2 regions of the Corynebacterium lujinxingii genome follow, and region 2 is predicted to be linked to the other one. Evidence: riboswitches for the same ligand, from Rfam matches in the RefSeq annotation. Region 2 holds a riboswitch; the other holds the start of a gene.
The links. Region 2 has a riboswitch for thiamine pyrophosphate ahead of thiC (phosphomethylpyrimidine synthase ThiC). Riboswitches for the same ligand answer to the same signal wherever they lie in the genome.
Positions count from the first base shown of each region.

Region 1: linked by a shared signal. The riboswitch ahead of IAU68_RS04460 (ECF transporter S component) and the one ahead of thiC (phosphomethylpyrimidine synthase ThiC) in region 2 are both predicted to bind thiamine pyrophosphate.

Region 1 covers NZ_CP061032.1:877,677-889,818, reverse strand. The annotation lists gene IAU68_RS04485 (Rv1157c family protein) at 108-782, shown strand; gene IAU68_RS04480 (DUF402 domain-containing protein) at 786-1,325, shown strand; gene IAU68_RS04475 (nucleoside/nucleotide kinase family protein) at 1,306-1,779, opposite strand; gene IAU68_RS04470 (energy-coupling factor transporter transmembrane component T family protein) at 1,776-2,537, opposite strand; gene IAU68_RS04465 (ABC transporter ATP-binding protein) at 2,541-3,869, opposite strand; gene IAU68_RS04460 (ECF transporter S component) at 3,870-4,463, opposite strand; TPP riboswitch at 4,454-4,559, opposite strand; gene IAU68_RS04455 (ABC transporter ATP-binding protein) at 4,651-6,342, opposite strand; gene IAU68_RS04450 (ABC transporter permease) at 6,339-7,334, opposite strand; gene IAU68_RS04445 (ABC transporter permease) at 7,327-8,253, opposite strand; gene IAU68_RS04440 (peptide ABC transporter substrate-binding protein) at 8,372-9,961, opposite strand; gene IAU68_RS04435 (peptide ABC transporter substrate-binding protein) at 10,181-11,770, opposite strand; gene IAU68_RS04430 (DUF808 domain-containing protein) at 11,989-12,142, shown strand, end outside.
Region 2 covers NZ_CP061032.1:560,510-572,651, forward strand. The annotation lists gene IAU68_RS02710 (chymotrypsin family serine protease) at 1-504, shown strand, start outside; gene IAU68_RS02715 (inositol monophosphatase family protein) at 528-1,331, opposite strand; gene thiC (phosphomethylpyrimidine synthase ThiC) at 1,331-3,139, opposite strand; TPP riboswitch at 3,133-3,245, opposite strand; gene prfB (peptide chain release factor 2) at 3,303-4,412, shown strand; gene ftsE (cell division ATP-binding protein FtsE) at 4,430-5,122, shown strand; gene ftsX (permease-like cell division protein FtsX) at 5,125-6,027, shown strand; gene smpB (SsrA-binding protein SmpB) at 6,044-6,541, shown strand; gene IAU68_RS02745 (SDR family oxidoreductase) at 6,565-7,215, shown strand; RNA gene ssrA (transfer-messenger RNA) at 7,278-7,668, shown strand; partial or broken gene IAU68_RS02755 (IS1249 family transposase) at 7,796-8,041, opposite strand; partial or broken gene IAU68_RS02760 (IS256 family transposase) at 8,058-8,847, opposite strand; partial or broken gene IAU68_RS02765 (IS256 family transposase) at 8,971-9,852, opposite strand; gene IAU68_RS02770 (transposase family protein) at 10,080-10,391, opposite strand; gene IAU68_RS02775 (SHOCT domain-containing protein) at 10,624-11,022, shown strand; partial or broken gene IAU68_RS02780 (IS256 family transposase) at 11,766-11,978, opposite strand.

The DNA of each region.
Region 1 (12,142 bases), 320 kb from region 2:
CCTGTCGCCAACGCTCGCACACGCTAGGGCCGTTTCCACTTGACGCTGTTACTTATGTGACTAATGTTGCTGTAGTTGTTTCCTTGACCTCGGACAAAAGGACGGTTGTGCGCACTCCCCGATCCCTTGCACGCTCCGCAGTCGCGGCGGTTTGTGCTGCCGGCATGCTGGCAGCCGGTGTCGTCGATACGCAAACTGCCCACGCCGCGTCGTCGAACCCGCTCGACGAGCTCGGACGCCCAACCTCAGAGACCATCGCGCGCGTTAACGCGTTCGCCGACCAGCCGTACGTGCCGGTGCAGGTGGGCAACGCGCTGCGCACCGCAGTGGCCTTCTTCGCCGGCTCCGGCGAGATGGGCGGGCCTCCCCTGCCCAAGGACGCCCCGGCGTTCACGCAGTTCGCTTGGCCGACGGTGTCGGGAAACTGCATCGGCAAGGGGATGCACTCCACCGCCTCCGCCATTGCGGTGCCCGGACCTGCGAAATCCCCCGCCCCGGGCGCGAAGGCCGGGCAGACCACGTTCGTGTTCACCGCCCTCGGCACCCCAGCGGCCGCGCAGAAGCAGGGGCTCATGAAGGTGTACTGGGTCAACCTGAACACGCTTCGCACGGGTGTAACGCCGCTTGGCAACAACGGGATTAACCCGACAGGACCGTCCACCTTGTCCGCAACAGCGGACACGGGTTCGGGTCGCGTCCTCGCAGTTGTCGACGGTAGCGTGCGCACCACCGATCGGACCTGCGCCTTTGCCCCTACTGCCGCATCAATCAACGTGAGGTAACCGATGAGCGTCGACCTGCACCCCGTCAAGCAAGAGACCTTCGACACGGCTGCCAACATCAACACCGACCCGAAGGGTTTCCTGCGCGAGGTGGACACGTTCCGCGTCACCGACTTCGGCCTCTACATGGCCCGCGGCGCGAACCACCCGGAGTTCGGGTACCTGGAGAGCTGGCTGTTGCCCGAGCTGGGTCTGCGCGCGAACATCTTCCACTACCGCGAAGGCGCCGAGCGCGCGCAGGACTTCTACTTCGACATCGCGGATATCGACGTCGACGGCGACGTGTGGAGCACCCGCGACCTCTACGTCGACCTGGTGTCGTTGACTGGCAACCCAATCGACGTGCTCGACATCGACGAGCTCGCCGCCGCCACCTCCGCCGGCCTCATCACCGCCGAGGACGCCGAGAAGGCCATGGACGTCACCCTGAACGCGGTCGAGGGCATTACCCGCCACGGCGACGACGCGATGGAGTGGCTGCGCGCCCTCGGCATCGAACTAACCTGGGCCGACAAGGTCGAGCTCACTCCGGTCGGCGCATAACTTCCACGTCTACCGGCATTTTCGCCAGCGCCGCCTCCTGCCGCGCCCACATCTGCCACCACAGGACGTAGCCCGGGTCCCGCGCAAGCGCCCGGGCTTTTCTCGTGTTCTCGTCCGCGGTCACCCGGATCGTGTCCACGTCCCCGCGCATCCGGGCAGCGCGTATCGACGACTCCGTGACCGCCCCAACCCCTTCCACCACGAGATCCTCCCCCGGTTCGAGCGGCACCCACTCGGCGCGGCGGTGCCGGTACCAGTCCCACCGCCAGTATCCGGGGCGCACCGGGTGCAGCACGTCGCGCGCCACCATCGCGGCACCTTCTTGCAGGCCGTACCAGCCCGGATAGAAATCGTCGAGGTGCACCACGCGAATGCCCAGCGCGTCGCCGATCTGGCCGGCGAGGGTGGTCTTGCCGGACCCGGAGGCGCCGTCGATCAGCAGCGTGTAAGTCATCGCACCGACCACACCGGGCGTAGATCCCCGGTAATCCACGCGACGCCGAGGGCGACAAGCGCGGTACCGAGACAGACCGCCATGACGATCCAGTCGCGAGTGTGCAGTTTGGATTCGCGCGCCCAGGACCGTGTCGTCGGCCCACCGAAGGCGCGGGCTTCCATGGCGGTGGCGAGTTTTCCTGCGCGGCGCAATGACATCACGAGCAGCCCGAACGACAAGGAGAACCAATACTTGATCTTGCCCTGGTCGGCGATGCCTCTGGCGCGGCGGGAGCGGCGCATGGCGTCGAGGTCGTCGCGAAGCAGGGTGAGCATGCGAAGCGCTGCAACCGCGCCGATGACAAAGCGTTCCGGTAAGTGCAGCACCTGCGACAGGCCGTCGCCAAGGTCGGTGGGATCCACGTCGACGGACAGGAGGACAACAGGTAGCGCGATCGCGAGTACGCGCAGGATGACGGCCCACGCGAGCGACACCGACAACTCGGTGACGTGGACGAGCCCCCACTCGAAGTAAGTCTCGCCGCCCGCTTGTCCGTAGAGCGCCATCGGAATGCCTGCCAGTGGCGCGACGATGAGGATCGGCAGTGCCCTTTTGAAAAAGCGGCCGTAACTCAAACCGCACAGCGGCACCATGACCACAGTGAAGGCGAGCACGAAAGTGGCGGAGACCCAGTCGATGGTGAACATCAGCGGCGTGGTCAGCAGCGCCAAGCCGAGGATGCGCGTGACGGGGTTGATATTGGCCAACAGGTTCATGGGCTAGCTCTCCCCCGCCGTGATGTGCTCGGTGTGGTCGCCGAGTGAGGCGATGAACGCCTCGTCGTGGGTGATCGAGATGACCGTGACGCCGTTGTCCGTCAGTTCCCGGATCAGGCCGACAAGTTCCACGAAGGTGCGGTCGTCCTGGCCGAACGTCGGCTCGTCCAGGATGAGCAATTGCGGGGCGTTGACCAAAGCGGTAGCCACCGACAGGCGGCGCTTCTCCCCGCCGGAGAGGGTGAACGGGTTCGCGGTGACCAGGTGGTCGAGGCGGAGGCGGTGCAGGAGGTCGTCGATACGCTCCTGCGGCGCACCGGACAGTGCCATCTCCTCGCGCACGGTGGCGGTGACGAACTGGTGCTCCGGCTCCTGAAACACGTAGCCGATGCGGCTGGCCAGGTGCTTCGACGACCAGTCAATCGACGGCTTGGTCAACCCCTGGCGGATCGTTTCGGAGTACTCCACCACGCCGCGCTCCGGCGGTGTCAGACCCGCGAGTACCTGCACAAGCGTGGTTTTGCCGGAGCCGTTCTCGCCGGTGATCACGGTCGAGTAGCCCTCCGGTGCGCGAACCGTGCGCGGCGGGCCAAAACGCGTGAGCAGATTATTCGTGGCCACGGCGTCCTGCACATCAGATGGGACGTCCTTTGCCGGGGGCAGCGGCGGTGCGTCCGGAAGCTCCTCGGCAGTGATGCGGCGCAGTCCGTCGCGGTCCAGGCGATAGTAGGTGTCCACTACGTGCGCCCAGTGCTTCGGGCGGTGCTCGACCACGATCAGGGTCGCGCCGGTGCGTTTGCACACGCGGTCGACGGCATTGATCACCTCGTCTCGGCCGTGTGGGTCGAGGTTCGCGGTCGGCTCATCGAGCACGAGGATGTCGGAGCCCATCGCCAGCACCCCAGCAAGGGCGAGGCGCTGCTTCTGCCCGCCGGATAGGTGCGCGGTGCGGTGGTCGAGTGGCACGTCGAGGCCGACATCGTCCAGCGCTACCTCGACACGGCGCCAAATCTCGTCGCGGGGCACGCCGAGGTTCTCCGCGCCGAAAGCGACATCGTCGCCCACGCGGGACAAAATGGTCTGTGCCTCGGGATCCTGCAGCACCATCCCGACGGTCCCGTCGACGTCCAGGGTGCCGGCGCGGCTGCCGTCCTCGGAGTCGTCGATAAGCCGTGCGATCACCGCGAGCAGCGTCGATTTCCCGGAGCCGGAATCTCCGGTGATCAGGATGCGCTCGCCGCGCTCGACGTCGAGGTCGACGCCGGAAAATGCGGGCTCTGGACGCGTCGCGTGCTGGTAGGTCAGCCCCCGGGCGCGGATGACCGGCGCCATTTACGCAGCCTGGTCGAAGCGCTCGCGGCCGGCGCCGAAGCGGTCCAGCGCGCCGGTCTTCGCCAGCGCCTTGACCAGGTAGTACGAGAACACGCCGGCAAGGATCGCGCCGGAAATGATCAGGCAGGCCAGGTAGATGAGGTTGAACTGCAGGCTCATCGCCAGGTTCGGCGTGAGAAACAGCTCCAAGATGAACGCGCCGACACCGGCACCAATGCCGGAAAGTACGGCGACCGGCAGATCGAAGCGGCGGTAAGCGAAGATCAAAAACAGCAGCTCCGCGCCGAAGCCCTGCGCCAGGCCCGAGTACAAGGTCTCAATGCCCCACTGGCTCCCCAGCACGGCCGACACAGAAGCAGCAACTACCTCGACGAACACCGCGGCGCCCGGCTTGCGGATGATCAGGCCACCGAGCACACCGCCGGTAAACCAGATACCGGTGACCAGCCCACCCAGGCCCGGGGTCAGGGCGTCGAGCGCCTTAAACCCCGCGTAGCCGATGCTGTTCCACACCCAAAACAGCAGGCCGCAGGCCACACCCAACACAGCGGCGGTGACAATGTCGATCACACGCCACGAATAGTTCTTCGTCATAATCTTCCTTCCTCGCGCCGGCATTACCCGGATCAGGTTCTACGGTTCGCCGTCAACCGGCATCTCAGCTGCAACGCAGCTCCCGTGCAGTGTTCAGTTCTCCGGCGATGCTACAACATGGCCCAGACATGCTTATCGACGACGTCCGCAGGCCGGCTGCGTGGCGTCGTCGATAAGCAAATGGCTCCTAGCCGCGGCCCAACTCGATGTTGAGGCCCGGCACGGAATCGATCAGGTTGCGGGTGTACTCCTCCTGCGGGGTGTCGAAGATCGCGTCCGCGGGGCCCTGCTCCACCACCTTGCCCTGGCGCATGACCACGATGTCGTCGGCGGTCTCGCGCACCACCGCGAGGTCGTGGGTGATGAACAGATAGGACAGGTCCATCTCCGCCTGGAGCTCCTTGAGCAGGGTGAGGATCTGGTCCTGGACCAGCACGTCGAGGGCCGAGACCGCCTCGTCGAGCACAATGACCTCCGGGTCGAGCGCCATTGCACGCGCAATCGCGATGCGCTGGCGCTGACCGCCGGAGAGCTCGTTGGGGTATCGGCGCATCGCGGAGCGCGGCATCTGCACCTTGTCCAGCAGCTCCGCCACGCGGGCCTCGCGCTGCTTGCGGTTGCCCACCTTGTGCAGGCGCAACGGCTCCTCGATGCAGCGGTAGATGGAAAACATCGGGTCGAGCGAGCCGTACGGGTTCTGGAACACCACCTGCATCTTGCGGCGGATGTTGAAGAGCTCCTTGCGGCTCAACTTCGAGATGTCCTGGCCCTCGAAGTACACGGTGCCGCTGGTCGGCTCGAGCAGACTCAGCGCCATATTGGCCACGGTGGACTTACCGGAGCCGGACTCGCCGACGAGCGCGAGTGTGGTGCCGCGGCGCAGGTCGAAGGACACCTCGTCTACGGCGCGCAACACCTTCTTGTCCGCCTTCTGGCCGCGGACATCGAACTCCTTGACCAGATTGTTCACGCGGATGACCACGTCCTCCGGTGTGGTCTCCACCGCCTTCGCGCTTTCGCCGGTGGAGGCGGCCTGGGTGCGGGCGGCGGCGAGCGACGGTGCGGCGTCGACAAGCCTGCGGGTGTACGGGTGCTTCGGGTTGCGCAGTATGTCCAGGCTCGGGCCACGCTCGACCACGCGGCCGCGGTGCATGACCAGCAGGTGGTCGGCGCGCTCGGCGGCCAGGCCGAGGTCGTGCGTGATGAACAGCAGCGCAGTCTGCGACTCCTGCGTGAGCGTCTCAAGGTGGTCCAGGATGCGCTTTTGCACGGTCACGTCGAGGGCCGAGGTCGGCTCGTCAGCAATGAGCAGCTCCGGGTTGGCGGCCAGGCCCATCGCGATGAGCGCGCGCTGGCGCATACCGCCGGAGAACTCGTGCGGGAACTGCGTCGCACGGCGCTCCGCATCCGGCAGGCCGGCGTGCTCGAGGAGCTCGATGACGCGCTGGTGGCGCTCGGAGCCCTCCACGATGTTGTTCGCCTTGAGCGACTCCTCTACCTGTGTACCGATGCGCCACACCGGATTCAGGTTGGACATCGGATCCTGCGGCACCAAGCCGATCCTGTTGCCGCGGACCTTCTGCCAGCCCTTCTCGTCCAGGCCGGTGAGTTCTTCGCCACGCAGCTTGATCGAACCCTGCGTGACCTTGCCGGTGCCGGGGAGAAGACCCAGCACGGCCATAGCCGAGGTGGACTTGCCGGAGCCGGACTCGCCCACGATGGCCACCTTCTGGCCCGGGTAGATGGTCAGGTCGAAGTCGCGCACCGCCTCGACCACACCGGTGGAGGACTCGAACGTGATGCGCAGGTCCTCGACCTCGAGGAGCGGCTCTGGGACGTTGCCGTTGGCGTTGTTGTCGTTACCAATTGCGGTGGTCATCGCTTCCTCGCCTTCGGATCAAGGGCGTCGCGCACGACGTCGCCCATCATGATGAAGCTCAGCACCGTCAGTGCGAGCGCAATTGCCGGGTAGAACAGCACCATCGGCTCCGTGCGTAGCGACGCCTGCGCAGCCGAAATGTCGCCGCCCCAGGACACCACCGTCGACGGCAGACCGATACCCAGGAACGACAGGGTCGCCTCCGCGACGATGAACTGGCCGAGCGCGACCGTGGCGTACACGATCACGGGTGCTGCGGCGTTGGGCAGGATGTGGGAGGTGATGATCTTCCAGTCGCTCGCGCCCACAGCACGTGCGGCGGTGACGAACTCGTCGTTCTTAATGCCCATCACGGCACCGCGGGTGATGCGCGCGATCTGGGTCCAGCCGAACATCGACAGCGCGAAGACCACCATCCAGATGGAGCGGCGGTCCTGGAACATGGACATCACGACGATCGCGGCGAGCACGAGCGGCACTGCGAAGAAGATGTCGGTCAGACGCGACAGCAGGGTGTCCCAAATACCGCCGAAGTAGCCGGCGATCGCGCCGACCAGACCACCGAGGACGGTGACAATCAGCGTGGTCAACACACCGACGGTGACGGACGCGCGGGCGCCGTAGATCATGCGCGAGTAAATGTCGCAGCCTTGACGGTCGAAGCCGAAGATGTGGCCGTCCTCCGGCCCATTGAGCGAGCGTGAGAGCATGCACTCGCGCGGGTCCGTGCTGGTGAACAGCCCCGGGAACAGCGCGATGGCAATCGCGAGCACGATGAGGACCGCGGAGATCCAGAACAGCGGGCGGCGGCGCAGGTAGTGCCAGGCTTCCGACCACTGGCTCGTCGGAGTACCCGCCTCCGGCACGGCATCGACGGCGCCGAGGCCCGTTTCGTCGGTGTCTGCGACAAAGTATTCCTGTCCGCGCAGCACCCTGGCGTTGGTGAGCGTGCGGTCTGACGTGAGACCGGGTTGTGGAATGGAATTAGTCATAGCGGATCCTTGGGTCGAGTACTGCGTAGAGCAGGTCAACGAGCAGGTTGGCGATGATGTAAATGATCACGAGCACCGTCGTGATCGACACCACGGTGGCGGGCTCACCCTTGATGATCGACTGGTAGATCTGGCCACCGATGCCGTTGATGCCGAAGATGCCCTCGGTGACAATCGCGCCACCCATCAGTGCGCCCAGGTCGGCGCCGAGGAAGGTGACCACGGGGATCATCGAGTTGCGCAGCACGTGGCGCTGCATCACGGTGCCCTCGCTCAAGCCCTTCGCGCGGGCGGTGCGCACGTAGTCGGCTCGCAGGTTCTCACTCACGGACTGGCGCGTCAGCCTGATCACATAGGCACACGACAGCGCTCCCAGCACGATTGCCGGCATGAGCAGCGCCGTAAAGGACTCGTTGCGTCCCACGGTGGCGGGCAGCACTCCCCATTTCACGCCGAGGAGGTACTGCAGGACGAAGCCGATGACAAACGACGGGATCGCGATAACGATGAGCGAAGCGACGAGAATCGTGGAGTCGAAGATTCCGCCGCGGCGCACACCGGCGATGACGCCGAAGATGATGCCGAAGACGGCTTCGAACGCGAGCGCCATCAAACCGAGCTTGATGGTCACGGGGAACGCATTCGCCATGACCGACGACACCGGCTGGCCGGAGAAGGTCTTGCCGAAATCGCCCATGAAGATGCCCTTGATGTAGAGCAGGTACTGGACGAGAAACGGCTTATCCAGGTTGTATTCCGCTTCGATGCGGGCACGCGCAGCCTCGGACAGGCCGCGGTCGCCACCGAGCGCCTGCACAGGGTCGCCCGGCATGAGGAAGACGAGGGCGTAGAGCAACAAGGTGGCCCCGAAGAACACGGGGATCATTTGGAGCAGCCGCCGCCCTATATAACGCAGCATGGTTCCGGGCTCTCCTTTTCAACATGTTTGGGTACGAAAACCATAACGGGTGTGATGCAAGTAATGACCCGCCGCAAAACGCGAACGGGTCACCCTGCGTGGTTGTTTAAATTACCACTTAGTTTTTGGTGATCTGGTGCAGCTCCGGCAGCGAACGCCAGGAGAATTCGACATTCTCCACGTTCTCCGAGTAACCACCGGTCACGTTCGAGTACCACAGCGGGATCGCCGGCAGATCCTCAAACAGAACCGTCTGGACCTCGTTGTACTTCTCCGCTGCCGCCTCCGGGGACTCGGCAGACGCCGCTTCCGACAGCAGGGTGTCCACAGCCGGGTTGGAGTAGCGGGCGTAGTTGGACGATCCGTTGGTGCTGTACAGCGGGATCAGGAAGTTACCCAGCGACGGGTAGTCCGCGCTCCAGCCGGTACGGAACGCGCCCTTGACCGCGTCGTTGTCCATGTCGTCGAGAAGCGACTTGAAGTCCGGGTACGCATTGCCCACGGCCTCAACGCCGATGGCGTTACGGATGGAGTTCGCGACCGCGTCGACCCAGGCCTGGTGGCCGCCGTCGGCGTTGTAGGAGATCTCGAGCTCACCGTCGAACTTGTTGATCTTGTCGGCGGCCTCCCAGAGACGCTTCGCTTCTTCCGGGTCGTACTTGAGCACGTCGACGCCCTCGAGGTTGTCCGAGTGACCCGGGATGACCGGAGCGGCGAAGTCGGTCGCCGGGGTGCGGGTGCCTTCAAAAATGGTCTGGGTGATCTCGTCGCGGTCGATCGCCCTCGAGATCGCCTGGCGACGCAGCTTGCCTTCCTCGCCGCCGAAGTGCTCCTCGTTCTCGTTGAGGGTCACCGACTGGAACGCGGCAGCCGGCTGGTTAACGGCACGCTCGCCGAGCTCCTCTTCAAAGTTGGACATTGCGGAGTCCGGTACGGCGTCGAGCACGTCGAGGTTGCCGGAGAGTAGGTCCGCGTACGCGGCGTCCTGCTGGGCGTAGAAGACGAAGTTCACGCCGTCGTTCTGCGCCTTGCGGTCGCCCTGGTACTCCTCGTTCGGCACCACAATGGCGTCCTGGTTGTGGTTCCACTCCAACAGCTTGTACGGGCCGTTGGCAATCGGGTTCTCGCCGTAGGCTTCCATATCGTCGAAGGCGGACGGATGCAGCGGCGCGTAGGCGACGTAGCCGAGGCGCTGCGGGAAGTCCGCTTCCGGCTGCTCGAGCTCGATGGTGAAGGTCTTGTCGTCGACAACCTCAAGGCCCTCGAGCGGCTTGCCATCCTCGTAGCCCTTGATCGGCTCGAAGAAGGACGAGTTCATCTGCGAGTTCTCAACAGCGTAGTTCCACGCGTCGACGAAGTCGTTCGCCGTCACCGGAGTGCCGTCGGCCCACTTAGTGTCCTTCAGCGTGACGCGGTAGGACTTCTCACCTTCCGGCTCGATGGACTCGGCGAGCTCGTTGTGGCTCTCGCCGTCCTTGTCGTAGTAGGTCAGGCCGGCGTAGAGCACGTCGGTGATGCGGCCGCCGCCGGTCTCGTTGGTGTCGCCCGGCAGCAGCGGACGCTGCGGCTCGGAACCGTTGACCAGGATGTATTTGTCGCCGCCGTTGCCGCCGTCGGCTGCGTTGTCGGCTGAGTCGCTGCCGCACGCGGCGAGGCCAAGCGTCAGTGCGCTGGCGCCGAGAACGGCTACTGCTTTCTTGATGTGCACCTTGACTCCTTCTTTTTCGGGCTCCGCCGAGTGTGTGTCCTGGGACACTCAGCGGTCTATAAGGAGTTCACCACAACAATTGCACGTTCCCATAATTCGGTAACGCGAAAGAAAAGTCGGGAACGCGCGCAAAAAATAGACCGCGCCGCCACAACCCAGGGCAGATGTGGACAGTGCGGTCTGCTTTGGCGCCGTGAATCTAATTCATAGGGCCGCGGCCTAATTCTTCGTGATCTGGTAGTACAACGGGACCTGGTTCCAACCGAAGACAACGTTGTCCACGTCCTCAGAAGATCCACCGGTCAGGTTCGAGTACCACAGCGGGATTGCGGGCAGATCCTGCAGCAAGATTTCCTGGGCCGCGTTGAGGTCATCGACCGCCGCCTCTTGGTTCTCAGCGCCGTTGGCCTTCTTCAACAGGTCATCAAACTCCGGGTTGGAGTAGTCGCCGTCGTTGGATCCTGCGCCGGTGCCGTAGAGGGGACCAAGGAAGTTGCTCAGCAGCGGGTAGTCCGCCTGCCAGCCGGTACGGAACGCCCCGTCGATGGTGCGCTCGGTCACGTCGTCACGCAGCGACTTGAAGTCCGGGTACGCGTTGCCGGTCGCCTCGATGCCGAGCGTGTTGCGGATGGAGTTGGTCACCGCATCCACCCATGCCTGGTGTCCGCCGTCGGCGTTGTAAGCGATGGTGAACTCACCCTCGAACGGCGCAATCGCCTCCGCTTCAGCCCACAGTCGCTTGGCTTCCTCCGGATCGTACTCCAGCACTTCAGCACCCTCGAGGCTGTCGGAGTGGCCCGGCAGGACCGGCGAGGTGAAGTCGGTCGCTGGGGTGCGGGTGCCGTCGAAGATGGTCTCCGTGATCCCCTCGCGGTCGATCGCACGCGAGATTGCTTGACGACGAAGCGCGCCCTCCTCACCAGAGAAGTGGTCGGCATTTTCGCCGATCGTGATCGACTGGAAGATCGCGGCCGGCTGGTTCACCGCGCGCTCCCCCAGCTCATCTTCAAAGGTGGAGAACGCAGAATCCGGAATCGCGTCAAGCACGTCGAGGTTGCCGGACAACAGATCCGCGTACGCTGCATCCTGCTGTGCGTAGAAGACGTAGTCAAGGCCGTCGTTTTGCGCCTTGCGCGGTCCGTCGTACTCCCCGTTCGGAACAACCAGTGCATTCTGGTTGTGGTTCCACTCCTCCAGCTTGTACGGGCCGTTGGAGATCGGGTTCTCGCCGTATGCGTCGAAATCGTCGTACGCCGACGGGTGCAGCGGGTAGTAGGAGGCATACCCGAGCCTGCTCGGGAAGTCAGCCTCCGGCTGCGAAAGCTCGATGGTGAAGGTCTTGTCGTCGACAACCTCGAGCCCCTCGAGCGTCTTGCCTTCCTCGTACCCACTAATCGGCTCGAAGTGGTAGGCGCCGAGCAGGGAATTTTCGACAACGTAATTCCACGCGTCGACGAAGTCACTCGCCTTCACGTCGGTACCGTCGGACCACTTCGCGTCCCTCAGGGTGACTCGGTATCCGGCGTCACCTTCCGGCTCGATGGACTCGGCCAGGTCGTTGTGCACTTCGCCGTCGGCGTCATAGTAGACAAGTCCGGCGTAGATCTGATCCACGATGCGTCCACCACCGGTTTCGTTGGTGTTGCCGGGAATCAGCGGGTTCTGCGGCTCGGAGCCGTTGACCAGCACGTAGTTGTCGCCACCGGTCGCGCCACCATTGTCCGCGCTTTCGGACGAATCGCTGCAGGCGACCAGCCCAAGCGTCAACGCACCCGCGCCGAGAATCGCCGCAGTCTTTTTCAGTTGCATGTGGCCTCCTTCGACCAAATCAGGAAACTCGGCAATGTTCCGCAGTTCACATTTTGAGGTACGTGTATTCCAGCACACCGTTCAGGTCTTTGGTGGCGTTTTCACAAATAACTTTCACGCTATAGGTGTGGTCGTGGACAATCGTCGGTTTGTTTTACACTGTGCGCTTGTGGCGTTCGCGCCTGCTCGACCTGTCCCCTTCCTCCGAAAGGACCCTCATGGCCGGTGGCCTGCTAGCTCTTCTCGACGACGTCGCGCTCATCGCCCGCCAAGCGGCTGCGAGTGTCGACGACGTCGCCACACTCACCGCGAAGACGTCGTCGAAGGCCGCGGGCGTGGTTATCGACGACACGGCGGTAACCCCGCAGTACG
Region 2 (12,142 bases):
CGCGGCCAAAAGGTCGCCATCACCGCAGGCCACTGTGGCAACGTCGGCGACGACGTCAAGTCCGCTGACGCCCCGCAACTCGGCGTGACCGGCAAAATCACCCAGGTGGACAAGGCCCGCGACTTCGCCGTCATCACCCTCGCCCGCAACACCGAGGTCACCCGCTCCTACGACGGCACCACCGCCAACCACGTCGGTGGAGCACCTTTGCGACGCGGCGCCATGGTGTGCAAGAAGGGCGTGGCCACCGGAAACACCTGCGCGCCCACGATCGAGGACTGGGGAGAGCACAACATCAACCACGTCTGCGCCATGCAAGGCGACTCCGGCGCCCCGCTCATGGTCGGCGACCGCGTGATCGCCATGGTCAACGGCGGCACCTGGCACCCGCCGTTCGATATCGCCTGCCACAGCCCGCTGCAGGGGCCGATCCACGCGCCGACTGCGTCGCTGCGCATGGACACGGTGCTCCCGCTCGTGCACGGCGGGTTCCGCCTGCCGTAGGGCGGTCGGGGCGCTCAGCCGACCTACGCGCCGAGGAGCGCGGTGATCTCCTCGACGATCTGCGGGTTGCCCGCCACGCACCAGGTCACGCCACCGGCGTCCACCTTCACGCAGCGTCCGCCGACAGCCTCGACGAGCGCCTTGCCCGGCAGCCAATCCCAATCCGGCACGGTGTGCTGCATCCAGGCGCCCATCTGGCCGGAGGCCAGGTTGGACAGGTCGACGGAGCCAGCGCCCTGCATGCGGATGGTCGCGGCGGCGGAAGCGACGCGCAGCCACGGCTCGCGGACCGCGGCGTCGGCGAGGAAGGTGGGGTGGAGGTAGGTCACCACGGCGCTGTCGGCAAGCGAGGACGAGGCCAGCGGCTCCAGGGCGGAACCGTTGCGGGTTGCGACCCCGTCAACCGCCAGCCAGGTGGTGTCCAGGGCGGGGCGGTTGACGGCGCCGATTGTGGGGGTGCGGGGCGAGGAGTCGTCGATAAGCGCGAGCGCCGAGCAGAAGTAATCGGAACCCTGGGAGAAGTTGTAGGTGCCGTCGACCGGGTCGATCACCCAGGTCCGGCCGGTGCGAGAGGTGCGGGAGGCGCCCTCCTCGCCGATGACGCCGTCGTCGGGACGAAGCGCCTCGAGTGCTTCGGCGACGAACCGCTCGGCGGCGCGGTCGGCCTCCGTGACCACGTCGGACACGGAGGTCTTGAACTCCGTGCCCAGCCCCTCGGCGCGCATGCGCAGGGCGAGCGCCCCGGCATGCTCGACCAAAGCGGCGGCCAGGTCGGCGTCGGAGCAGGTGCGGTGGTCGGAGATAAATGCGTCAGTCACGCCCGCCATTATTGCGCAGACGGGGAATCCTCGGGCGTCTCCTTGAGGTAAACATTCGAGCCCATTTCGCGGAACTCCTGGGCCATCTCGCGCTCACCTTCGCGGGCTTCGGAAATATCGGAGGCGTCGGAGGAGGCAACGTCGAAGTCGAACGTCGGCATGCCCAGGTCCGCGATCTGGTCGCCGAACTCGTCGCGGATGTCCTGCGAGATGCGCATGGAGCAGAACTTCGGGCCGCACATGGAGCAGAAGTGCGCGGTCTTTGCGGGCTCGGCAGGCAGCGTCTCGTCGTGGTAGGACTGCGCCGTCTCCGGGTCCAGCGACAGGGCGAACTGGTCGTGCCAGCGGAACTCGAAACGCGCCTTACTCATGGCGTCGTCCCAGTCGCGCGCGCCCGGGTGGCCCTTGGCAACGTCGGCCGAGTGGGCTGCGAGTTTGTAGGTGATCACACCGGTTTTCACGTCGTCGCGGTTCGGCAGGCCCAGGTGCTCCTTCGGGGTGACGTAGCACAGCATTGCCGTGCCGCCCGCTGCGATGTTGGCGGCGCCGATGGCGGACGTGATGTGGTCGTAGCCCGGCGCGATGTCGGTGACCAGGGGGCCGAGGGTGTAAAACGGCGCGCCGCCACACCACTGTTCTTCCTTTTCGTTGTTCACCTGGATCATGTTCAGCGGCACGTGGCCGGGGCCTTCGATCATGACCTGGACGTCGTAGTCCCAGGCGCGCTTGCACAGCTCGCCGATGGTTTTCAGTTCGGCGAATTGGGCGGCGTCGTTGGCGTCGGCGACGGAGCCGGGGCGGAGGCCGTCGCCAAGCGAGAATGCGACGTCGTACTTGGCAAAGATCTCGCACAGCTCGTCGAAGTTCTCGTACAGGAAGGACTCCTTGTGGTGCGCGAGGCACCAGCCGGCCATGATCGAGCCGCCGCGGGAGACGATGCCGGTGACGCGCTTGGAGGTCAGCGGCACATACGGCAGGCGCACGCCGGCGTGGACGGTCATGTAGTCGACGCCCTGCTCGCACTGCTCGATGACGGTGTCGCGGAAGATTTCCCAGGTCAGGTCCTCAGCGATGCCGTTTACCTTCTCCAGCGCCTGGTAGATCGGCACGGTGCCGATCGGGACGGGGGAGTTGCGCAGGATCCACTCGCGGGTGGCGTGGATGTCGTCGCCGGTGGACAGGTCCATCACGGTGTCCGCGCCCCAGCGGGTGGCCCAGCGCAGCTTTTCCACCTCTTCGCGTATCGACGACGTCACCGCCGAGTTGCCGATATTCGCGTTGATCTTGGTCAAAAACGCGTTGCCGATGATCATCGGCTCGCTTTCGGGGTGGTTGATGTTGTTCGGGATGATCGCGCGACCGGCGGCGACCTCCTCGCGCACCTTCTCGGGCGAGCAGTGCTCGCGAAGCGCGACGAACTCCATCTCGCGGGTGATCTCCCCGCGGCGGGCGTAGGCCATCTGGGTGACGCGCTTGCCGTCTTTGGCGCGCAGCGGTGCGCGCGAGGCGCCACGCCACTCGTCGGAGGCGGCGCCGCGTTTGACGGCCGCGCGGCCGTCGTCAAGCAAATTGCGTTCGCGGCCCTCGTAGGCCTCCACGTCGCCGCGCGCTTCGATCCACTCGCTGCGCAGGCTGGGCAGGCCATCTTCCGGCTCCGCCCACGGTCCGCGGGTGCGATAGATCTTGAACGGCTCGTTCGGGCCGGTGGGGGAATCGTCCAACTGGATCGCCGTCTCCGGAACCTCCAGGCCGTCCTTCACAATCGGCGCGTAGGAGTGCTTGGGGTGGATTTCTTGGGCGTAGATGTCGTGAGCCACGACCTTCTCCTTCCTTCGCTGGTGCTAACCAGACAGGTTCGAACGGTGCTCGCGCGGACAAAAGCGCGATCTCAGCCCGATGCCTCGGGCGCCCGTGTTGGGTCGTAGGCCACTGTATCCCGTCTTGGTCGATCCGGCAGGCGGTTCGCTAGACTTCCCCCTTATGCAGCCGGAGACTCAGACGCGGATCAAGGACCTCGAGGCCACACTTTCCACCATTGAGAAGGTGATGGACCTCGACGTTCTGCGCGAGCGCGCCCGCGAGCTCGAGGCCCAGGCCGGCGACCCGTCGCTGTGGGACGACCCGGCGCACGCGCAGCAGGTGACCACGGATCTCTCCAACGTGCAGGCGCGCCTTCGTAAGGTCTCGTCGCTGCGCTCGCGTATCGACGACCTCCCGGTCATGTACGAACTCGCCGAGGAAGAAGGCGACGCGTCCATGGCGGACGAGGAGCTTGACGACGTCGCCGCACAGATCGATTCGCTCGAGGTGCAGACCATGCTCTCCGGCGACTACGACGAGCGCGAGGCGGTGGTCCACATCCGCTCCGGCGCGGGTGGCGTGGACGCGGCGGACTGGGCGGAGATGCTCATGCGCATGTACGTGCGCTGGGCGGAAAAGGCCGGCCACAAGGTGGACGTCTACGACATCTCCTATGCGGAGGAGGCCGGCATTAAGTCCGCCACCTTCGTCGTCCACGGCGAATACCTCTACGGCCAGCTCTCGGTGGAGCAGGGCGCGCACCGGCTGGTGCGCATCTCGCCGTTTGATAACCAGGCCCGCCGCCAGACCTCGTTTGCGGAGGTGGAGGTGCTGCCGGTGGTGGAGCAGACCGACCACATCGACATCCCGGATTCCGACATCCGCGTCGACGTCTACCGTTCCTCCGGCCCCGGCGGGCAATCGGTGAACACCACTGACTCGGCCGTGCGCATCACGCACATCCCGACCGGCATTGTGGTGACCTGCCAGAACGAGAAGTCCCAGATCCAGAACAAAGCCTCGGCGCTCAACGTCCTGCAGTCAAAGTTGTTGGAGAAGAAGCGCCAGGAGGAAAAGGCGGAGATGGATGCCCTCGGTGCCGGCGGCAACGCCAGCTGGGGCAACCAGATGCGCTCGTACGTCCTGCACCCGTACCAGATGGTCAAGGACTTGCGCACCGAGTACGAGGTGGGGGATCCGCAGAAGGTGCTCGACGGCGACATCGACGGGTTCTTGGAGGCCGGCATCCGCTGGCGCATGGCACAGCAGCAACAAGATTCACATCAGTAACAGGTACAGTGTGTCGCGTGATCCGATTCGACCATGTGACCAAGTCGTACCCGACGTCGACGCGCCCCGCGCTCAACGACGTCACCCTCGAGATCCCGGACGGCGAATTCGTCTTTCTCATCGGCGCGTCCGGCTCGGGTAAGTCGACGTTTCTGCAGTTAATGATCCGCGAGGAAAACGTCTCCTCCGGCGACATCTTTTTCGACGACTTCCACGTCAACGCCCTGTCTGGCAAGCAGATCAACAAACTGCGCCAGTCCATCGGCTACGTCTTCCAGGACTTCCGCCTCCTGCCCAACTTGAACGTCTACGACAACGTCGCATTCGCACTCGAAGTCATCGGCAAACCGAAAAACCGCATCGCCAAACTCGTCCCCGAGGCCCTCGAGCTCGTCGGATTGGGCGCCAAGGCAAACCGCATGCCCCGGGAGCTCTCGGGCGGCGAGCAGCAAAGGGTAGCGATTGCGCGTGCGTTCGTCGATAAGCCAAAGCTCATGCTTTGCGACGAGCCCACGGGCAACCTCGACCCCGGCACCGCCGACGAAATCATGGCGCTGCTCGCGCGCATCAACCGCATGGGCACCACCGTGGTCATGTCCACGCACAACGCGCGCGCCGTGGACGACATGCGTAAACGCGTCGTCGAACTGCAACTCGGCGAGGTCGTGCGCGACGAAACCAACGGCGTCTACGGGGATGTGAGGAAGTAACCATGAACTGGAATTTCATCTTCCGCGAAGGGTTTAAGGGCCTCGGCCGCAACCTGACCATGACCATTGCGCTGGTGATTACCACCGCGCTGTCGCTCGCGCTCGTCGGCACGGGCGTGCTCATCTCGCGCGCGACCGCCGACACCAAGGAGCTCTACCTCGACCGCGTGGAAGTGATGGTGGAGTTGGACGAGGACATATCCGCGAACGACACCGACTGCTCCTCCGAGGCATGCAAGGAGGTCCGCGACACGCTGCAGGCCGACGACCAGGTCAAACAGGTCACGTTCCGCTCCCGCGAGCAGTCCTACGAGCGCTTCGTGGAACTGTTCCAGGACGCTGAGCCGGAACTGGTGCGCGAGACCACCGCCGACGCCCTGCCGGCCGCGCTGCACGTGCGGCTTGCAGACCCGACGAACGTCGAGCCGCTGGACGCAATCCGCGACATGCCGCAGGTCACCGTCATTTCCGACCAAGCCGACACCGTGCGTTCCGCCGCCGGCACCTTAAACACCTTCCGCAACGCCGCCTTCCTGGTCGCCGCCGCGCAGGCGCTGGCCGCGGTGTTCCTCATCGCCAACATGGTGCAACTCGCCGCCTTCAACCGCCGCGAGCAGATCGGCATCATGCGCATGGTTGGCGCCTCGCGCTGGTACACCCAGGCCCCGTTCGTTCTCGAGGCCGTCATCTCCGTGCTGCTCGGCGCTTGCTTAGCGACGATCGGCGTCTGGGCAGGCAAACAATTCCTCGTCGACCCGCTCTTGGGCGATCTCTACGCCTCCCAGCTGATTGCCCGCGTGCCGGATTCCGCCGTGTGGGCCGTGATGCCGCTGACCGGGCTGGTCGCAATGGTGCTCGGCGGGCTGGCCGCGCAGGTGGCACTTCGCTCTTACGTGCGCAAGTAGTACACTTGGCGCTCTTATGTCCAAGAAGAAAAAGAAGCAGAAGCTTTCCAACACCGGTGTCCTGGCGACCAACCGGAAGGCTCGCCACGACTTCAACATCTTGGACACCTGGGAATGCGGCCTCGTGCTGCAGGGCACCGAGATCAAAGCCCTGCGCGAAGGCAAGGTTTCGCTTGTCGAGGCCTTCGCCACCGTGGACAACGGCGAGGTGTGGCTGCGCAACATGCACATCCCCGAGTACTCCAAGGGACACTGGACCAACCACCCACCGCGCCGCACCCGCAAACTGCTGCTGCACCGCCGCGAGATCGACTCGCTCGAGGGCAAGGTCCGCGACGGCAACCGCACCCTGATCCCGCTGTCGCTCTACCTCAAAGACGGCCGCGCCAAGGTCGAGCTGGGCCTTGGCCAGGGTAAGCAGGCCTACGACAAGCGACGCGACATCAAACGCCGCACCGAGGACCGCGAAATCACCCGCGATCTCGGCCGCAAACTCAAGGGCATCAAGGCCTAGCGTTTTCGCTACGGTGGGGGCCTATGAAAAAGGCACTCATCACTGGCGCATCCCGCGGCATCGGCCGCGCGATCGCGGAAGAACTCGGCAAGGACCACCACATTCTCGCGGGCGCATCGAAGGATGCCTCCGACATCGTCTCGGCACTCCCCAGCGCTGAGCCGTTCGAGGTGGACCTGACCGACACCGACGCCATCGTGGAGGCAGCATCCAAGATCGAGGAGCTCGACGTCCTCGTGCTTGCCGCCGGCGTGATGGACGGCGGCCCGCTCGAGGAGGTCGGCGACGACAAGTGGCGCCACATGATGGAGGTCAACCTCCACGCGCCCGTCACGCTGACCCGCGCGCTGCTTCCCGCTTTACGACGATCCAACGGCCTCATCATCGCCATCAACTCCGGCGCCGGCTTCAACGGCTATGCCAACAATTCTGCCTACTGCGCCTCCAAGTTCGCACTGCGCGGCTTTACCGAGTCGCTCGCCCAGGAGGAGGCCGGCAAGGTGCGCGTGACCTCCCTGCACCCGGGCCGCACCGACACCGACATGCTCGCAGGCAGCAACGACCTGCCCAAGATGGCCGCCACCGAGGTATCCAAGGCTGCCCGGCTCGCCGTCGATGCCGGACCGGACGCCGTGATCGAGTTCATGCGCGTGCGCCCGGCCTTCACCGGGTAGGCCCTTGTGTTTATCGCCCCGGCGGGGTAATGTTCTGTCTCCTACGTTTCTTCGTAGTTGACGGGGTCGATTTGGTTTCGACTTCATCACTCAGCCAGGGGAAGCGTGCCGGTGCAGGCAGGAGACCACCGAAAGCGTCGCTGCAATGAATAAACGCAGAGAAGAACTCTCAGCGTGACTACGCCCTCGCTGCCTAATTAAGAAAGGTTCAGCGACCTGCGTGTCCGTCAGGCCGGGGATGTCCCCGACCCGGTACCTGGCGTCGACTTAGGGGACTAGCCTTCCGGCTCTGTCAGTGGGGCCTCGGAAGGGACACTTTTCACTGACTGGGCCCGTCATCCGGACATGTTCGCCTGATCCGGAGGGTCGAGGAGAGATTCTGTGCGAACTGCGCACGGAGAAGCCCTGGTGCGGTGATGGAGGACCCGGGTTCAATTCCCGGCGGCTCCACTGCTGGAAAACCCCGCTGACCGAGTTGGTCAGCGGGGTTTTTCTCTGTCTTCTGCCCGGATCGTCTAGCTCGGGTTAAGTAGCAAAATGTGTGTCCGCTCGGCGTGTCGTGGGGCGGGCACACCGTTTGTTATTTCATGGGGCCTTTTCTGATTCCTATCGAGTGTTCGTATTCGGTTGGGATAGCGTTGTCGTAGAAGGCTGGTCGTCCTGTTTCCTGGTCGGCTTTGTTGTGGTCTTCTTCGGCAAGATCGTTGACTTTGACGAGTTGATCTTGGCCAAAATCGCACTGCCTGGCGATGTCTAGTGGGTCGTCAGGCAGTTGCTTTTTGGTGTGGAGGTACCACTCGAGCATTTTCCGTTGACGTTCTCCGGACCCGCACCTTTTCGTAGAGGTTTTTGGCGAAGTGGGTGCGACAGCGCTGCCACGACGCATCAGGCAGCACTTCAGAAATGGCGTGCTGGATGCCCTCATGAGCATCATTGGTGATAAGGAAGACCCCGCAAAGCCCGCGGGCCTTGAGGTCTTGGAAGAAGCCCTTCCACGACGCGTTGGATTCCGCAGTGGCAACGTGCATGCCGAGCATTTCCCGGTAGCCGTCGGCGTTGATCCCGGTAGCTAGCAGCACGCAGCATTTGACCACATGTCCGCCTTCACGCACTTTGATCGTGAGTGCGTCACACGACAGGTAGGCGTACCCGCCGGGGTCGAGTGGGCGGTTTTTGAAGTCTGCGACCATCTCGTCAAGTTCTTCCGACATCCGCGAGACTTGCGATTTCGACAGGTTAGAAATCCCAAGGGTTGCCACCAGATCGTTCATTCGGCGGGTGGAGACCCCTTTGAGGTAGCACGTCGCGATCACGGTCGACAGCGCGCGTTCTGCTCGTGAGCGGCGCTCTAGTAGCCAGTCGGGGAAGAACGCGTGCGTGGCGCAGTTTCGGCACTGCCACGTCGATCGTGCCGACACGGGTGTCGAGGTCGCGGTGGCGGTACCCGTTGCGGTGGTTGACCCGCTCGGTGGAAGCAACGCCGTATTCGGCGCCGCAGACGGTGTCTGCCTGGGCGGAGAGGATCTGGCTGATAAACCCTTGCAGCATCTGGCGCATCAAATCCGGCGACGCTTGGGCGAGCAGATCATCCAAGTAGGTTGCAGGGTCGATAGAATGCGGTGCAGCGGTCATCGTCATGTGCCTTTCGGTGAGATGTGGTAGTTGAGTCGAAAGGTTACTGGCGGTGGCCGCCCCACTATTTTCAAGGGCCCACCATCAGCAAGCGTTACACCACACTAAGGGACGCAACCCCTGATACGACACCCACCGGTTCGCAGCCCGAATCAGGTGCACAATGCAGGTCTGTACCATGGAATTCGGCCAGGTTGCCTCCACGGCTTCCGGCAAGCCTTTGAGCCCGTCGCAGCACACAATGAACACGTCCTGGACACCGCGGTTGGCCAGATCCGCGCACACCGATGCCCAGAATGCAGCGCCTTCATTGTCGGCGATCCACAATCCCAGGATGTGCTTGGTGCCGTCCATGTCGACACCAACCGCCATATAGCAGGCTTTGTTGACCACGCGGTGGCCGTCACGGATTTTCACGCGTAGCGCGTCGAGGAAGATCACCGGGTAAAACTCGTCGAGCTGGCAGTTTTGTCAGATCATGACCTCGTCTCACACCGCATCGGTAATGGTGCTGATCGTATCCGGGCTCATATCCACCCCAAGGGTGGTCGCGAGGTGATGCTGGATATCGCGCACTGTCATCCCGTCGGCGTAGAGCGAGACGATCATGTCGTCGAGTTCTGTGAGCCGGCGTGCGCCCTTGGGCACCATCCGGGGAGTAAACGTGCCGGCACGATCCCTGGGCACGGTCACTTCCACCGCGCCGTAGCCAGAATTGACGGTCTTGGTGTACGACCCGTTGCGGTGATTGCTCTCCTGCGCGGTTTCCACCTGGGCTTTGGCCTTGCGGTCGGAATGGCTATAGCCCAAATGCGCATCCATCTCTGTCTTAAGACCAGCGTTGATCGATGCCTGCAACAAGCCTTTGACCAGCTCGCTGGCATCATCAGCAGTGGTCGACAGCTCGCTGATCAGGCTGGCGAGCTCAGGATTTTCCATCAGCTTCTCGCTGATCTCGTTGACCCTCGCCGGGTCATGGTTTTTCTTCGGTGACACCGTAGTCATTATCGGTGAAACTCCTTCTAGATCAGAGCCTCACACACAAACTTCCTGACACCCTTCAGGAATGACAGGCGAGGAGCAATCCGCGGGGACGGATAAGGCCACAGCGCGTTTAAATGTCTCACGTGAGTGCAACGGTGAGGGGTGTAGAGAACGCACGGTGGGCGGTTGCGAATAAGTGACCACACTGGCAGCCGAGAGGTACGAGCGATGAAAGATCAGCTCGAGCATTAGCGAACGTACTGACGTCGCTTTATTAGGTGTACTGACCGGGTACGTTGCGGGCACGCCGGTTCGGCGCACCGCCACAGCCGCTTGCGCCACACCAGCAGCACCGGCCGCCCCGCCGAGGGGATGTCACGCACCAGATGCTCACGCCGGCCGCGGGCCACCGCGACCACCCCGCACCGCGGGCACCCGGTCACCGACTCGGAGGTCTCCACCAACAGCTCCAGCTCACCGCCGTACTCACCGGCGGCAAGCACCACCAACCCCGAGATGCCGAGCATCGCAGCGGGCAGGACGGTAGCCTCAACACTCACCTGGGACTCCTCTCGATCCGTTGCTTGGTCGCTACGAATCGTGGAGTCCCAGGTCCGTCTTCACCAGCCCAACCCGGTCAGCGCGTCGCAACCCGGCTACCACGCTTGGTGAGGAAGATCTGCTAACGTGGTTCGGCGACGGCCCGGGCACGTCCTTGTTCCTAACCGTCGTGCGCTGGGGTCCGCGTGGACCGCTCGGCCAGCGTCCATCCAGTCAGGAGGCAGTCAGCAGATGTTCGACGACAACGGCTCATTCCTACTCGCCATGTTCGAGTTCTTCATCTTCTTCGCATGGTTCATGTCCCTGTGGTGGATCTTCGGAGATCTCTTCCGCAGCAAGGACCTCGGCGGCTTCGCGAAGGCGCTGTGGGTGGTGTTCATCGTCGCGCTGCCGTTCATCGGAATGCTCGCGTACCTGCTTGTTCGAGGTCGGGGGATGACCGACCGCGCGGTCGAGGCGCGCCAGGAGCTCCAGCAGCGGCAGGATGAGTACATCAAGTCCGTCGCCGGCGGCTCCGCCGGATCGAGCCCGACCGATGAGATCGCCTCGGCGAAGGCCCTTCTCGACTCGGGAGCGATTACCCAGCAGGAGTTCGACCAGATCAAGGCAAGGGCGCTCTCCTCGGTCTGACCCTGGTCCGCTCCCTCGCCAGCCGCAGCGTCGCGGTCCGAGGGCGGCCATCCGGCGCGGCCTTGTCGCGGGGCGAATTCGTTCGCGGTTCGCCGGACGCTGGCCAGCTTGGCTCCTAGGCTCCGGGTGCCGCGCCGCCATCGAGGGGGCGCCACCTGACCTTGGGGGTCACTCGATGGCTCTGGTTGTGCACCGGTTCACAGCGTAAGGTCGCGCCCGCCACCCTCGGCGCCGCTTCTGTCGAGGGTGGTCCTTCTCTATGCCACAAGGTCAGCGCGGCGCTGGGATCACATGGCCGCAGCGGGGCGAGGTCAGCGTCGACGCCGCCTCGACCACCACTGAACTGGACGGCAGCGGAGTGGTCGTCGCACCGCGATGGCTGACGCAGCTCAGTGCCGGCCACGTACTGGTCGGCGACTCGGGCGTTCATTGAACAGGTCAAGGAATCAATCGCCCTGCACATGGTCGGCTGATGCCGGTCCCATCGATCAACGTCTCCGGTCCGTACAGCTAGCGGGTGCCAGTGAGCGGGTGGAGGGATGCGGGGGTGGCATCAGGAGTGCCGCCTAGAGGCCCCTGAGGGGAAACATCTGATTAGGCTAAGTTGCCGCTGCCAACTACGAACGTCTCGCTATCAAAGATGCGTTCGAAGAAATCACGCTCGGTTTTATGGAGCAGGCGCTCCAAGAAGATCGCGAGCGCGACAACAAGGACTAGTCGGCCAACGCCCGGTAGATCGGACACCCTCGGCTATAGCCCAAATGCGCATCCATCTCCGCTTTAAGACCAGCGTTGATCGATGCCTGCAACAAGCCTTTGACCAGCTCGCTGGCATCATCAGCAGTGGTCGACAGCTCGCTGATCAGGCTGGCGAGCTCAGGATTTTCCATCAGCTTCTCGCTGATCTCGTTGACCCTCGCCGGGTCATGGTTTTTCTTCGGTGACACCGTAGTCATTATCGGTGAAACTCCTTCTAGATCAGAGCCTCACGCACAAACTTCCTGACACCCTCTACTGGGCATCGTGGTCTGTTTTTACTCACCCGGAAAGCACACCAACCCCCGATTAGCACATGCGAGTGCCATTCCGGTGGATTGAACACAAATCGGGCGGATATAAG